Regions from separate parts of the Paenibacillus sp. S-12 genome, predicted to be linked through region 1. Evidence: riboswitches for the same ligand, from Rfam matches in the RefSeq annotation. Region 1 holds a riboswitch; the other holds the start of a gene.
The links. A riboswitch is a leader RNA that binds a small molecule or an ion and turns the genes downstream of it on or off. The one in region 1 is predicted to bind glycine.
Positions count from the first base shown of each region.

Region 2: it holds a riboswitch for glycine, as region 1 does, so the genes downstream of both, gcvT (glycine cleavage system aminomethyltransferase GcvT) here and NO352_RS08865 (alanine/glycine:cation symporter family protein) in region 1, are expected to answer to the same signal.

Region 1 is NZ_JASIUF010000008.1:288,920-294,751, reverse strand. It holds gene NO352_RS08880 (alpha/beta hydrolase) at 1-829, opposite strand, end outside; gene NO352_RS08875 (DUF4179 domain-containing protein) at 923-2,038, opposite strand; gene NO352_RS08870 (sigma-70 family RNA polymerase sigma factor) at 2,035-2,580, opposite strand; gene NO352_RS08865 (alanine/glycine:cation symporter family protein) at 2,737-4,077, opposite strand; glycine riboswitch at 4,219-4,323, opposite strand; gene NO352_RS08860 (pyridoxal phosphate-dependent decarboxylase family protein) at 4,492-5,748, opposite strand.
Region 2 is NZ_JASIUF010000008.1:134,433-140,264, forward strand. It holds gene gcvPB (aminomethyl-transferring glycine dehydrogenase subunit GcvPB) at 30-1,487, opposite strand; gene gcvPA (aminomethyl-transferring glycine dehydrogenase subunit GcvPA) at 1,484-2,839, opposite strand; gene gcvT (glycine cleavage system aminomethyltransferase GcvT) at 2,836-3,963, opposite strand; glycine riboswitch at 4,062-4,185, opposite strand; glycine riboswitch at 4,189-4,283, opposite strand; glycine riboswitch at 4,447-4,555, shown strand; gene gcvH (glycine cleavage system protein GcvH) at 4,743-5,132, shown strand; gene murI (glutamate racemase) at 5,313-5,832, shown strand, end outside.

The sequences.
Region 1 (5,832 bases):
CGTAGTACTTCCTGCATTCCGCACCAACACCCGCTTCTAGCAGCCGCCGATACAGCATTTCTCCCTCATCTGCTAATGGATCGAATTCGGCAAGCAGAATATGCGTATAAGGTAGTCCCTCCAAGTCGTTACGCAGAAGCGGGCTAGCCTCCGGATGATCAACTGGAATATTTCGCAGATAAGCTTCAAACCCGCTAAGCAGCGTATCCCGAGTAATAACGAAATCATCTCCGTATCGTTGATAGCTATTGCTGGAACCGCTTGCGTCTAGCATTGGATAAATCAGGACTTGTCTGGTGGGCATCCATTCCTTTTGAGCCTTAAGCCGCAAGGACGTAATTAACGCTATATGTCCGCCCGCGCTGTCGCCAGCCAATGTAATCTCGTTCGGGTCTCCTCCCCACGACTTGGCATGCTCTCGTACAATATGCGCAGCCTTATAAGCATCATCATGTCCAGCAGGATAGACATGCTCTGGCGCTAAGCGGTAGTCAACAGCTACTATCAGTATCTTCGCTAGATTAGCCAGCGCTCTGAGCTGGCGATCATGCGTCTCTAAATCACCACTAACGAAACATCCGCCATGATAGTAAATCATGACGGGAAGATCCGACTCGTGCGAAGGACGATATATGCGTAAAGGGATAGAATCGATCGTGCAATCCGTGATCTCACTTACGGGTTCCGCTGCACCAGCGAGCGCAACTGAGTCCAAATAGCCTTGACGTCGTTCATTGAAGCTCTGCAGTCTTGCAGAAGGACGTCCTGCTTCAATAAATTGCTTCACTATTTCTCGAATTCCTGGTTCCAATTGATTCAAGATCTCCATTATGCCGATTCTCCTCTGACTGAAGTGCAAGATTTCAGTGGTATTTATCCATCTGTATTTATGTTACACGGGAAAGGTCGAAGATTGCAATTTTTATTTGACCGGTATTCTGAACTCCAGCTCTGGGATATAGTTCTTATCCGAGCCTTTTCTAATAAATGGTTTAATAACGATCAGCTTAGGCTTTGCCTTGAAGGGCTCATATGACGTAGAAAAGATCATGCCTTTACCCTCCCCTGAAGCATTTCCTGCAATCGCATTTTGTAGATTTCCTTGCTCATCCTCGATTTCGAACTCGAGATTGAGGAAATCATCCACCTTATATTTGTCCGGTATTGCTTCCAGCATGCTATGATAATCTTCGTCTCCGCTTACCCCGTGGACACCGACGAGCAAGCGGGTTGTGATGGGGGTCATTTCAACGCGATCTATACTCATATTTATCGAATCATGCAATTTCTTCTCTGCTGTTCTCAAAATGATGTTGCGGGCAGTATCTTTCTTAATCGGGAAGCGGAACTCGTATTTCTGATCAACATCCGCTAAATACACAACCATTTTCATCTCGAATGAATCAGGAAGCTCCAGATCGGCTGAATCCAAGGCCGTAACAATAATCGAATGTGGAGCATGCTCTCCCCCTGGCTGCAGACCCATTGATGTATTTATCTGCTTGTCTTGCATGTAAAAATCGATACTATTCCCCTGAGTTCCCTGCATTCGCTGCTTGTTCCATTTTTGAAAAAAAGAGTCCGCAGTTCCTTCCTTATCCTCTCTGCTTAGTACAATAGAGAGCCGGCTGCCGTCATATATCAATTCCGAAATCGATAATGTTACATCCTTGTGGGTAACGCGTTGATTAACGGAAGTAAGCATCCCTTTGTCCTCTGCAGATTGAAGTCCAAGATCCCCAACCAGCTTGAACACACTGTTCATCAGAGGAATCTGCTTCAATGTCTGGGCAATCGCTGGAGAGGCAAGACCTGAAAAAATCAACACAACACCGAGTCCTGCGACACCTGCCGTTGATATCAACATTCGCCGCAGCCATCGGCTCGCCCGTCTTCGCCGATTCCGTAATGGAAGCATGTCTTCAATGATATGATACGTCTGATCCATTCGGCTGCGAATGAATTCAGGCAGCTCATTCCTATATGGTTCTCTAAGTTGTTCGAGCTGCTGCTCGATAGGCAGTTGTATCTGTTTCATCCGTTCATCTTCCTTTCTACAGAGTCATCCAGCCAATCTGCAAGAGTATGTCGGGCTCTGTGCAGCCGGGTCTTTACCGCACTGACGGACATGTCCATCATTTCAGCAATCTGATGCATGGGCAAATCTTGAAAATAAAACAAGATAACAATATTTCGAGATACTTCCTCAAGCCGGTAAATCGCTTGACGCAAATCAAGACGATCACTGATTTCCGGAGGAGCCTCTCCGATTTCCGGCAGCTCCGCTAACATAATAACACGAGCCTGCTTCCGCAAGATCATATTGCACTCATTGATCAATATACGAAAAAGCCATGTCTTAAAGTAGGCATGATGATTTAAGCTTGGCAGCGCACGGTAAGCTTTGTACACGGCTTCCTGCATTGCATCCGCACAGTCTTCATCCCTTCTGACAATGGATCTGGCCATATTGTACATTTGGACTTCATGCTTCTTGATGAGACGAATGAAAGCCTCTTTATTTCCTTCCTTAGCCAACCTCACATCTGTCTCTATATCGATTTCTATATCGGTATACAAGCCGTTTCTTCTCCCTTCTTTACCCCATACACGCGACTAGCTGTTAATTAGATGCATAAGATTGGCAAAAAGTTTCCTTTCGCGAAAAAAAAGCTGGCAAATGTTCACTTTCGTGTCATTTGCCAGCTTTTTCTCACCAGTATTACATGTAAACATTTATTTTTCCGTCTCTTTATGTTTCCAGTACAGACGCGTTTCATGAACGACTACGCCAGACAACCCAAGCAGTGCGATCAAGTTCGGCAATGCCATCAACCCGTTTACGATATCTGCAAGCTTCCATATCATATCGAGCTTTATAAATGCACCAAAACCAATGATTGCAATAAAGACAAGCCGATAAGGCAGGATCGATTTCACGCCGAACAAGTAAACCATGCAGCGCTCGCCATAATAGTTCCATCCTAATATTGTCGTAAAGGCAAACAATATCAAGCATAGCGTGAGTACAAAGGAACCATATGGCAATGCTGCATCAAATGCAGCCTGTGTCAAAGCAGCACCTTCCATAGGGCCATTCCAGACTCCGGTTACGATCAAGGTTAAGCCGGTCAGCGAACATACGATAATCGTATCAATGAATGTCCCCGTCATCGAAATAAGACCTTGCTCGGCTGGCCATTTCACCTTGGCAGCTGCTGCAGCAATCGGTGCGCTTCCGAGACCGGATTCATTCGAAAATACCCCTCTCGCGATTCCGTTGCGTATCGCCATCATAACCGTGGCGCCGAGGAAACCTCCTCCAGCTGCAGTCGCATTGAATGCCCCATGGAATATTAAGGACATTGCATGGGGAATCTGATCCGCAAACGTGATGAGCACGACGAAGCTAGCGATAAAGTAAATGATAGCCATAACAGGAACAATCGTAGTCGTCACATGCGAAATACTTTGAATCCCCCCGATTGTAACAAGGGCAGTAACAATTGTAACAATGACCGCAGTTACAATTGCCGGCACACCAAGACTCGTCTCAGTAGAGGTAACAATCGCATTAATTTGCGGGAAGGTACCGATTCCAAGAAGTGCGACCAGCACGCCGCTAATGGCGAAGAACACAGCCAAAGGCTTGAATTTCATGCCTAAGCCCTTCTCAATATAGTACATTGGCCCACCGAGTATTTGTCCATTATCATCAATATTGCGGTACTTAACGGCTAGCAGCCCCTCCGCATATTTGGTAGCCATTCCGAAGAAAGCAGCGATCCACATCCAAAATAACGCACCTGGTCCCCCTACCTTGATTGCAGTCGCAACACCAACAATATTCCCCGTTCCGATTGTGGCGGCAAGTGCAGTCGCAAGCGCACCGAAGCTGGATACATCACCAGCCCCCTCGTTTTTTGACTTAAATATGAGCTTCAAGGCAAGCGGCAAGCGAAACAATTGAAGGACACCTAAACGAATTGTGAGTAATATCCCCGTCCCTACCAACAAAATAAGAAGCGGCGCCCCCCATACGAAACTGTTCAATTTGTCTAACCAATGTTCAATCATTGCAAAATCATTTCCCCTCGTCTTGAATAATAAAAAGAGCCAAATCGTATGATTTGACTCTGGGGACATGCGTGCAGAATTAAAAAAGCTTTCGCCAGGAACATGATAATACAACCCAAATAAAACTTATGTTTCCTCTGCATCTGCATCCCTGTCCTTTTACCTGAGAGTTTTAACGATTCGATCAATGCGATTCGTCTTGCCCCTTCGGTGCCCCAATGATGGAGTCTCTCCAGAGTCCTGTCCATTTACGGTCCTGCTTATACATACTCGCAATTGCTGCTCGGTATGCCAAGCGCCTGAGAGCTTACCCCTTCGGCTAGACGTGTTGTCTATCTCCCGCAAACTTCATCCAGTTATAAAGTTGTAGGTTACATTATAGTTGACCTCATCGAATTAAGCAATATGAACTGCTTAGTAAATCATCCCATTATAGGATGGAATTTTCGTCATATACTCCTGCCGAGCCTCGTTCAGTAGGTGAATCAATTCTTTCATATGCTGTTCGGTCGTATCAAAATTGGTAATACAAGCACGAAGCGCCGGGGTATCCTGTATGGTGAAAATCGAGATCCATGCCTTGCCTGTAGCAAGTACCTTCTCATGTATGAATCGCACGAAATCCATATCATGATTTGCTAATGCTGCCTGATCATTAAAACAAACAACTGGCATTATCGTATCATTCATAATCGACCATCCCGATCGTTCAAGCTCCTGCCGCAAAAAATTGCCGCTCTCAATCTGTCGTTGTACGAGTAACCGGTACCCTTCCCATCCCGCCGTTGCAAGCGACATATATAGCTTCAGCCCGATAAATCTGCGTGACCACTGAATGGAATGGGTGTATGGATCAAACGTCTCCAATTCGGTGCCTTCCTTGGGCATATAGTCCGCTGTCATTCGGAAGGTCTGCTGCAATATATGGGGATGACGGGTGAAGTACATACCTGCTCCCATTGGTACAGACAGCCATTTATGTGCATCGAATGTAATGGAATCTGCCCTATTAATTCCTTGCAGCCAATTGGCCAATTCTGGCGCCAATATCATAGCACCGCCATACGCTGCATCAACATGCAGCCATATCATTTCCTGTTCAGCCAGCTCCGCAATATGCGCAATCGGGTCAATGGCCCCTGCACCTGTCGTTCCAGCCGTAGCCACAATCAAAAAAGGGGCAAAGCCAGCTTCGCGGTCTTGCCGTATTTGAAGGGCTAGCGCTTCCGCATCCATCTGCAAAGATGCATTCGATCGTATACTTCGGATAGAATCCGTACCCAATCCGCAGGCACGAGCCGCTTTTACTAAGGAATGATGGCTCTCACTTGAAGCATACATTACAGGGGGCTTATCCAGGCTTGCAAGCCCTTTTGTTGTATATTCCGGGAAATGATCGCAGAGAGCTGTAAGTACGGCTGTCAAATTAGCTTCTGCTCCTCCCGTCGTAAATGTTCCATTTGACGTTTCTCGCGGGTAGCCGAATCGCACAGCGAACTCTCGCAATACATAGTTCTCAATTTCAACTGCCAGAGGAGCATGACTCCAAACAGCCAGCTGCGGATTAAAGGCTGCCGTTATCGTATCTGCCACGATTCCCATAAAGTTCGGACGCGGATTATACAAGCCATAATATCCCGGGTGTGCCGTATGTACCTGATATCTCCGCAACCCTTCTACAATGTAATGTACAGCTTCCTTCGGTGTAACTGGGTTGTGGAAATCGATTTGCTCCGCATACTGTACAATTTCTGT
Region 2 (5,832 bases), 150 kb from region 1:
GGGCATTTGTATATTGGTCTCGCTGCTAGTTAATTACACGCGCAGTTCAATACTGGCTTTCGTGCTGCTTGTGTTTCATCCAATCGTTTTACATCCGTATAATGAGGAGCATTCAACAGCAGCTCAGGCTGCTCCTTCGCTTCCTGTGCAATTTGAATCATAACATCAATGAAGCGATCCAGTGTCTGCTTGCTTTCTGTCTCCGTAGGCTCAATCATCATGCATTCCTCTACATTAAGCGGGAAGTAGATGGTTGGCGGATGGAAACCGAAGTCGAGAAGGCGCTTGGCAACATCGAGCGTACGAATGCCATATTGCTTCAATCCTTTGCCGGACATGACAAATTCGTGCTTGCACACGCCTGGATATGGAATATCGTAATAAGGAGATAGACGGTGCATCATGTAGTTGGCATTCAGCACGGCGCATTCGGATACACGGCGCAGACCTTCTGGGCCATAAGTGCGAATATAGACATAAGCACGCAAGAGGATACCGAAGTTCCCATTATAGGCCTTAACCCGTCCAATCGACAATGGTGAACCATGATCGAAGTCGTATGAGCCATCCTCAAGTTTCATCACCGTTGGGGATGGGAGGAATGGAATCAGCTTGCTCTTCACGCCTACAGGGCCAGCGCCAGGGCCGCCGCCTCCATGCGGGGTGCTCATCGTCTTATGCAAATTCAAATGGACGACATCGAAGCCCATGTCTCCAGGCCGCGTAATTCCCATAATCGCATTCGAGTTGGCGCCATCGTAATACAGCAACCCTCCTGCTTCATGCACGATGCTTGCGATCTTGACAATATGCTCCTCGAACAATCCAAGTGTACTCGGGTTCGTTAGCATTAGCGCTGCCGTATCAGGGCCGACAGCGGCTCTGAGCGCATCCAGATCAACCAATCCTTGTTCATTGGATGGTATTGTAATTGTATCTAAGCCGGCCACGGTTGCGCTTGCTGGGTTCGTCCCATGCGAAGAATCAGGTACGATTACCTTCGTCCGCTGCTCGCCACGGCTTTCATGGTAGGCGCGAATCATCATTAATCCCGTCCATTCACCATGAGCGCCTGCCGCAGGCTGCAGCGTAACCTTATCCATGCCTGTCAGCGCAGCAAGATCCTCCTGCAGCGTATACATGAGCTCCAATGCGCCTTGTACCGTGTTGATAGGCTGATAAGGATGAATGGCTGCGAGTCCAGTCAGTCTTGCCGCATCCTCGTTAATTTTTGGGTTATATTTCATTGTGCAAGAGCCGAGCGGATAGAAACCATTATCTACGCCAAAGTTGCGGCGTGATAAGGCTGTGTAATGTCTGATCACATCAACTTCATATACTTCAGGCAGCTCAGGCTCCTGACTGCGCAGCATTGAAGCAGGAATGAGTTCTTGAAGCTCGATTTCCGGAACGTCACATTCCGGCAAGGAATAGGCAGTGCGGCCAGGATGGCTTAGTTCAAAAATTAGCGCTTGATCCGGTTTCATACGCAGCTCACCTCCAGCAGGTCGATAAATTGTTCGATGTCCGATTTGGACTTTTTCTCTGTAACGGCAATGAGCATATGTCCCGCAAGCTCAGGATAGAAGCGGCCCAGATCCAAGCCGCCGATAAATCCTTTGTCAAGGAGCAGCCCGTGCAGGCGATCCATATCGGTTCCTTCTGGAAGACGGACTACGAATTCATTGAAGTAAGGTGCTTGGAAAGCTAATGAAAGCTGCTGTTTGCTGTTGATTTGGGCAGAAGCATAATGAGACTTCTGTATATTCAGCTTCGCTACCTCTTGCATTCCCTTTTTGCCCATAACGGACATGTATATCGAAGCGGCAAGTGCAAGCAGCGCTTGGTTCGAGCAAATGTTGGATGTCGCCTTCTCGCGACGAATATGCTGCTCTCTTGCTTGAAGCGTGAGGACAAAGCCGCGCTTGCCATCCAAGTCTTTGGTCAGACCAACAATCCTTCCAGGAATTCGCCGCATATACGGTTCTGCTACCGCAAAGAAACCGCATGTTGGCCCGCCGAATGAAGGTGCAATACCAAGAGGCTGCGCATCTCCGACGCATACATCGACACCGAGCTTGCCAGGGCTCTCCAAAAGAGCAAGGCTTAGCGGGTTCGTACTCATTACGAGCAAACCTTTGTGCGCATGTGCAATTGGTTCGATTGCACGGATATCTTCGATGCAGCCAAAGAAATTCGGTGACTGAATAAGTACGGCAGCAGTCTCGTTCGTGACTGCATGCTCAAGTTGTGCAAGGTCAGTTACGCCGTCTTTATAACCGATCTCGACCACTTCAACATTCAGTCCTCGTGCCATCGTGCGAACAATTTGTCTTGCCTCTGGGTGTACGGTGCTCGATATGACGATCTGCTTGCGCTTCGTTGCGCCTACAGCAAGTGCTCCTGCTTCGGCCATTGCTGTTGCGCCATCATACATGCTTGCATTGGCAACAGCCATGCCTGTCAATTCGCAAATATAGGACTGAAATTCAAAGATTGCTTGCAGCTCACCCTGACTGATTTCAGGCTGATAAGGCGTGTATGCGGTATAAAATTCAGATCTGGAGACCAGATGCTGAATGACAACCGGTATATGATGGTCGTATATTCCTGCGCCAAGGAAGCTGGTGTGGCTCTCATTGTCTGCGTTGCGAGAAGCCAACTGCTTCATATGCTTCATCATGGCTGCTTCATCTAGTGGTTCGGACATAGGAAGCATACCATTGTAACGAATGGATGCTGGTATATCGCGGAACAGATCTTCCATGGAAGAGATGCCAATCTGCTGCAGCATGTCGGCTTGATCTTGCTCCGTCATTGGAATGTAACGATGCTTCATGATGGATTCGCTCCTTTGGCAGGGATCGGATTTCGTTTATAAAATGGGGTAGGGACAACGCGGGCTTTCAACTGTTTGCCGCGAATTTCTACCATAACCTCGGTATCGAGTTCTGAAAAAGCGGTTTCAATTAAGGCAAGTCCTAAATTGCGCTTCAATGTTGGCGACTGCGTGCCAGTTGTGACCTCACCAATTACGCGCCCGTTGGCAAGCACCGGATAATGAGAGCGGGGAATGCCTTTATCAATCATTTCAATTCCTACCAGCTTCCTTGCTGGGCCATCAGCTTTTTGCTTCGTAAGTGCAACACGGCCAATGAAGTCGCCTTTATCCAGCTTGACGAATCGTCCGAGTCCAGCTTCAAGCGGTGAGATATCAGCGGTAATTTCTTGTCCATAGAGCGGCAGACGTGCCTCGAAGCGCAGCGTGTCTCTTGCCCCCAGCCCTGCTGGCAGCAAGCCGAATGATTCACCGGCACGAAGCAGTTCAGCCCATACCCCCGGAGCATCTTCTGCGGACAAATAGAGCTCGAATCCATCCTCGCCCGTATAGCCAGAGCGGGATAGAAGAGTTGACACGCCGCATACTTGTGCATCCGTTAGGAAATGAAAAGGTGCAAGCGAATCAATAGGCGCTTCTGATACGGTAGAGAGAATAGCTTGGGCATTCGGCCCTTGAAGGGCGATCAGTGCCGTGCGGTTCGATACATTTGTCAAGGTCACGCCATGAATCAAATGCTTCTGCAGCCATGCATAGTCTTTGTCGATGTTGGAGGCATTGACAACAAGCATATATCGGTCACTCTTCATCCGATAGATGAGAATATCATCGACGACTCCTCCGTCAGGGTAGCACATCAGCGTATATTGTGCTTTCCCGTCCTCAAGCCGCGATACATCATTCGTTGTCATCTGTTGAAGAAACGTTAGGGAAGCCGGGCCGCTAACGATAAACTCACCCATATGGGAAACATCGAACAAGCCTGCCTGTGTGCGCACAGCTTCATGCTCCCGCTGAATACCGATAAATTGAACAGGAAGCTCCCAGCCGCCGAAGTCAATGCAGCGTGCACCGGGAAATGTTGAATATTGATCGAATATTGGCGTTCTCTTCAATTGACTCATGAAATCACCTCGATACGCTTATTTGGACAAACCATTGGTATGCGAACAAAAAAGGACAGCCGAAAGAAAAGTGGATGTGTTATCCTCTTCGTCTCTCGCTCTGTCCTTTGTACCTGAGAGTGTCGCCGAATGCTGCAAACGATTCGTCTGCTTCCGCATGTATCATCGGCTTTCCCCTTGGGTGACTGTATTCGATCTGGTGAATTACAGTGCTCTCCAGAGATGCGTCCGGTAAAAGTCCTTTTGCCTGAGAGATTCACGTCTTACGGCTTACTCCTTCGGCGCTGCTATGTCTCAGCAGTCTCTCCCTTTACCATCATTCGCCATTTTCAACTGTCATCTCTACATTAGTTGAGCCTTCCACACTTTGTCAATTGATATTTTCTTCACATTCGATTTCACTGCTTGTCATATTGACAATCGTACGTATCTTGCAATAATCTAAGGTTGTTATAATTACCCAAATGAAATCGTAATTGCGAACGAGGAAGGTCGGGAGAGTTTGACAATGATGATTGTCAACACCGAAGGAGCAAGTTGCCAGCTGCCGATTGGCAATGAATCTCTCAGGTACAATAACCGCCATTCTGACGCAGCTCTGGAGAGTGCATATTTAGTTGCCACCAAAGGGGTAAGTTCTGCCACTATTGTGCTGGAACGGGATCTCTCAGGTACCGAGGACAGAGAACAAGGCGCTAGGCCGCTCTCTGCCCATTTTAATGATCTCTAATGGATAGACGGCCTAATGAATGACATTATGAATGAAATGGGGCGTTGACATGAGTGAAGTGAAGGATGGATTGCTGTACAGTGAAGAGCATGAATGGGTAATCGCCATAGAAGGCAATACAGTACGAGTTGGCATTACAGATCATGCGCAGGCTCAACTGGGAGACATTGTATTCATCGAGTTTCCTTCAGTAGGAACCAGCTTGTCCGCGGGGGACAGCATGGGCTCCATTGAGTCTGTGAAGACCGTATCTGAGTTGTACTGTCCGGTATCTGGAACGATTACGAAGGTAAATGATGAATTGGAAGCGTCGCCAGAGCTTGTGAACAGCAGTCCATACGGAGACGGCTGGATTGCGGAAGTTGAAGTGGAAGGCAGCGCTGCGGAAGCAGTGAAGCATCTGCTGAATGCTGAGCAATATGCGAAGCTGATTGACTAATAATAGAAGGATCAATGGGTTGTGTACGTAGAACCTGCTGTATCGGTATAATGCTGGTGCAGCAGGTTTTTTTCATCCACAAAGTGAGAAGTTTCGATAGGATTCGCCGCCGAAAAAGAGTACAATAGAAGCATCGACAACCAGACGTTACAATGCTAAATAGAATGCTAGGTGAGTGGAATGACAATCGCTTTTTTTGATTCGGGAATGGGTGGTATTACGGTATTGGCTGAGGCTATGAAGCAGCTGCCACAAGAGCAATATTTGTTTTATGCAGACACGCTTCATGTTCCATATGGGACAAAGTCGCAGCAGGAAGTGATGCGTCATGTGCAATCTGCTGTTGAGGAAATCATGCAGCATCATGTGAAGGCGCTTGTAATCGCGTGCAATACGGCAACGAGTATCGCAGCATCTGAATTGCGGCGGAATTACAATATTCCGATTATCGGCATGGAGCCCGCAGTCAAGCCGGCAGTAGAAATGAATCGCAATAACGGCAAGCGTGTACTTGTATTTGCAACAGCCTTAACGTTAAGCCAAGACAAATACCATACACTGGTCACTCGTCTTGATGAGGAACATATTGTTGATTCGATTCCTTTGCCGGAATTGGTAGAATATTGCGAGCAATTAAACTTTGATAAGGGAGTGATAGGAGACTTCTTTGCACAGAAGCTTGCTGGGATTGACTTGAGTC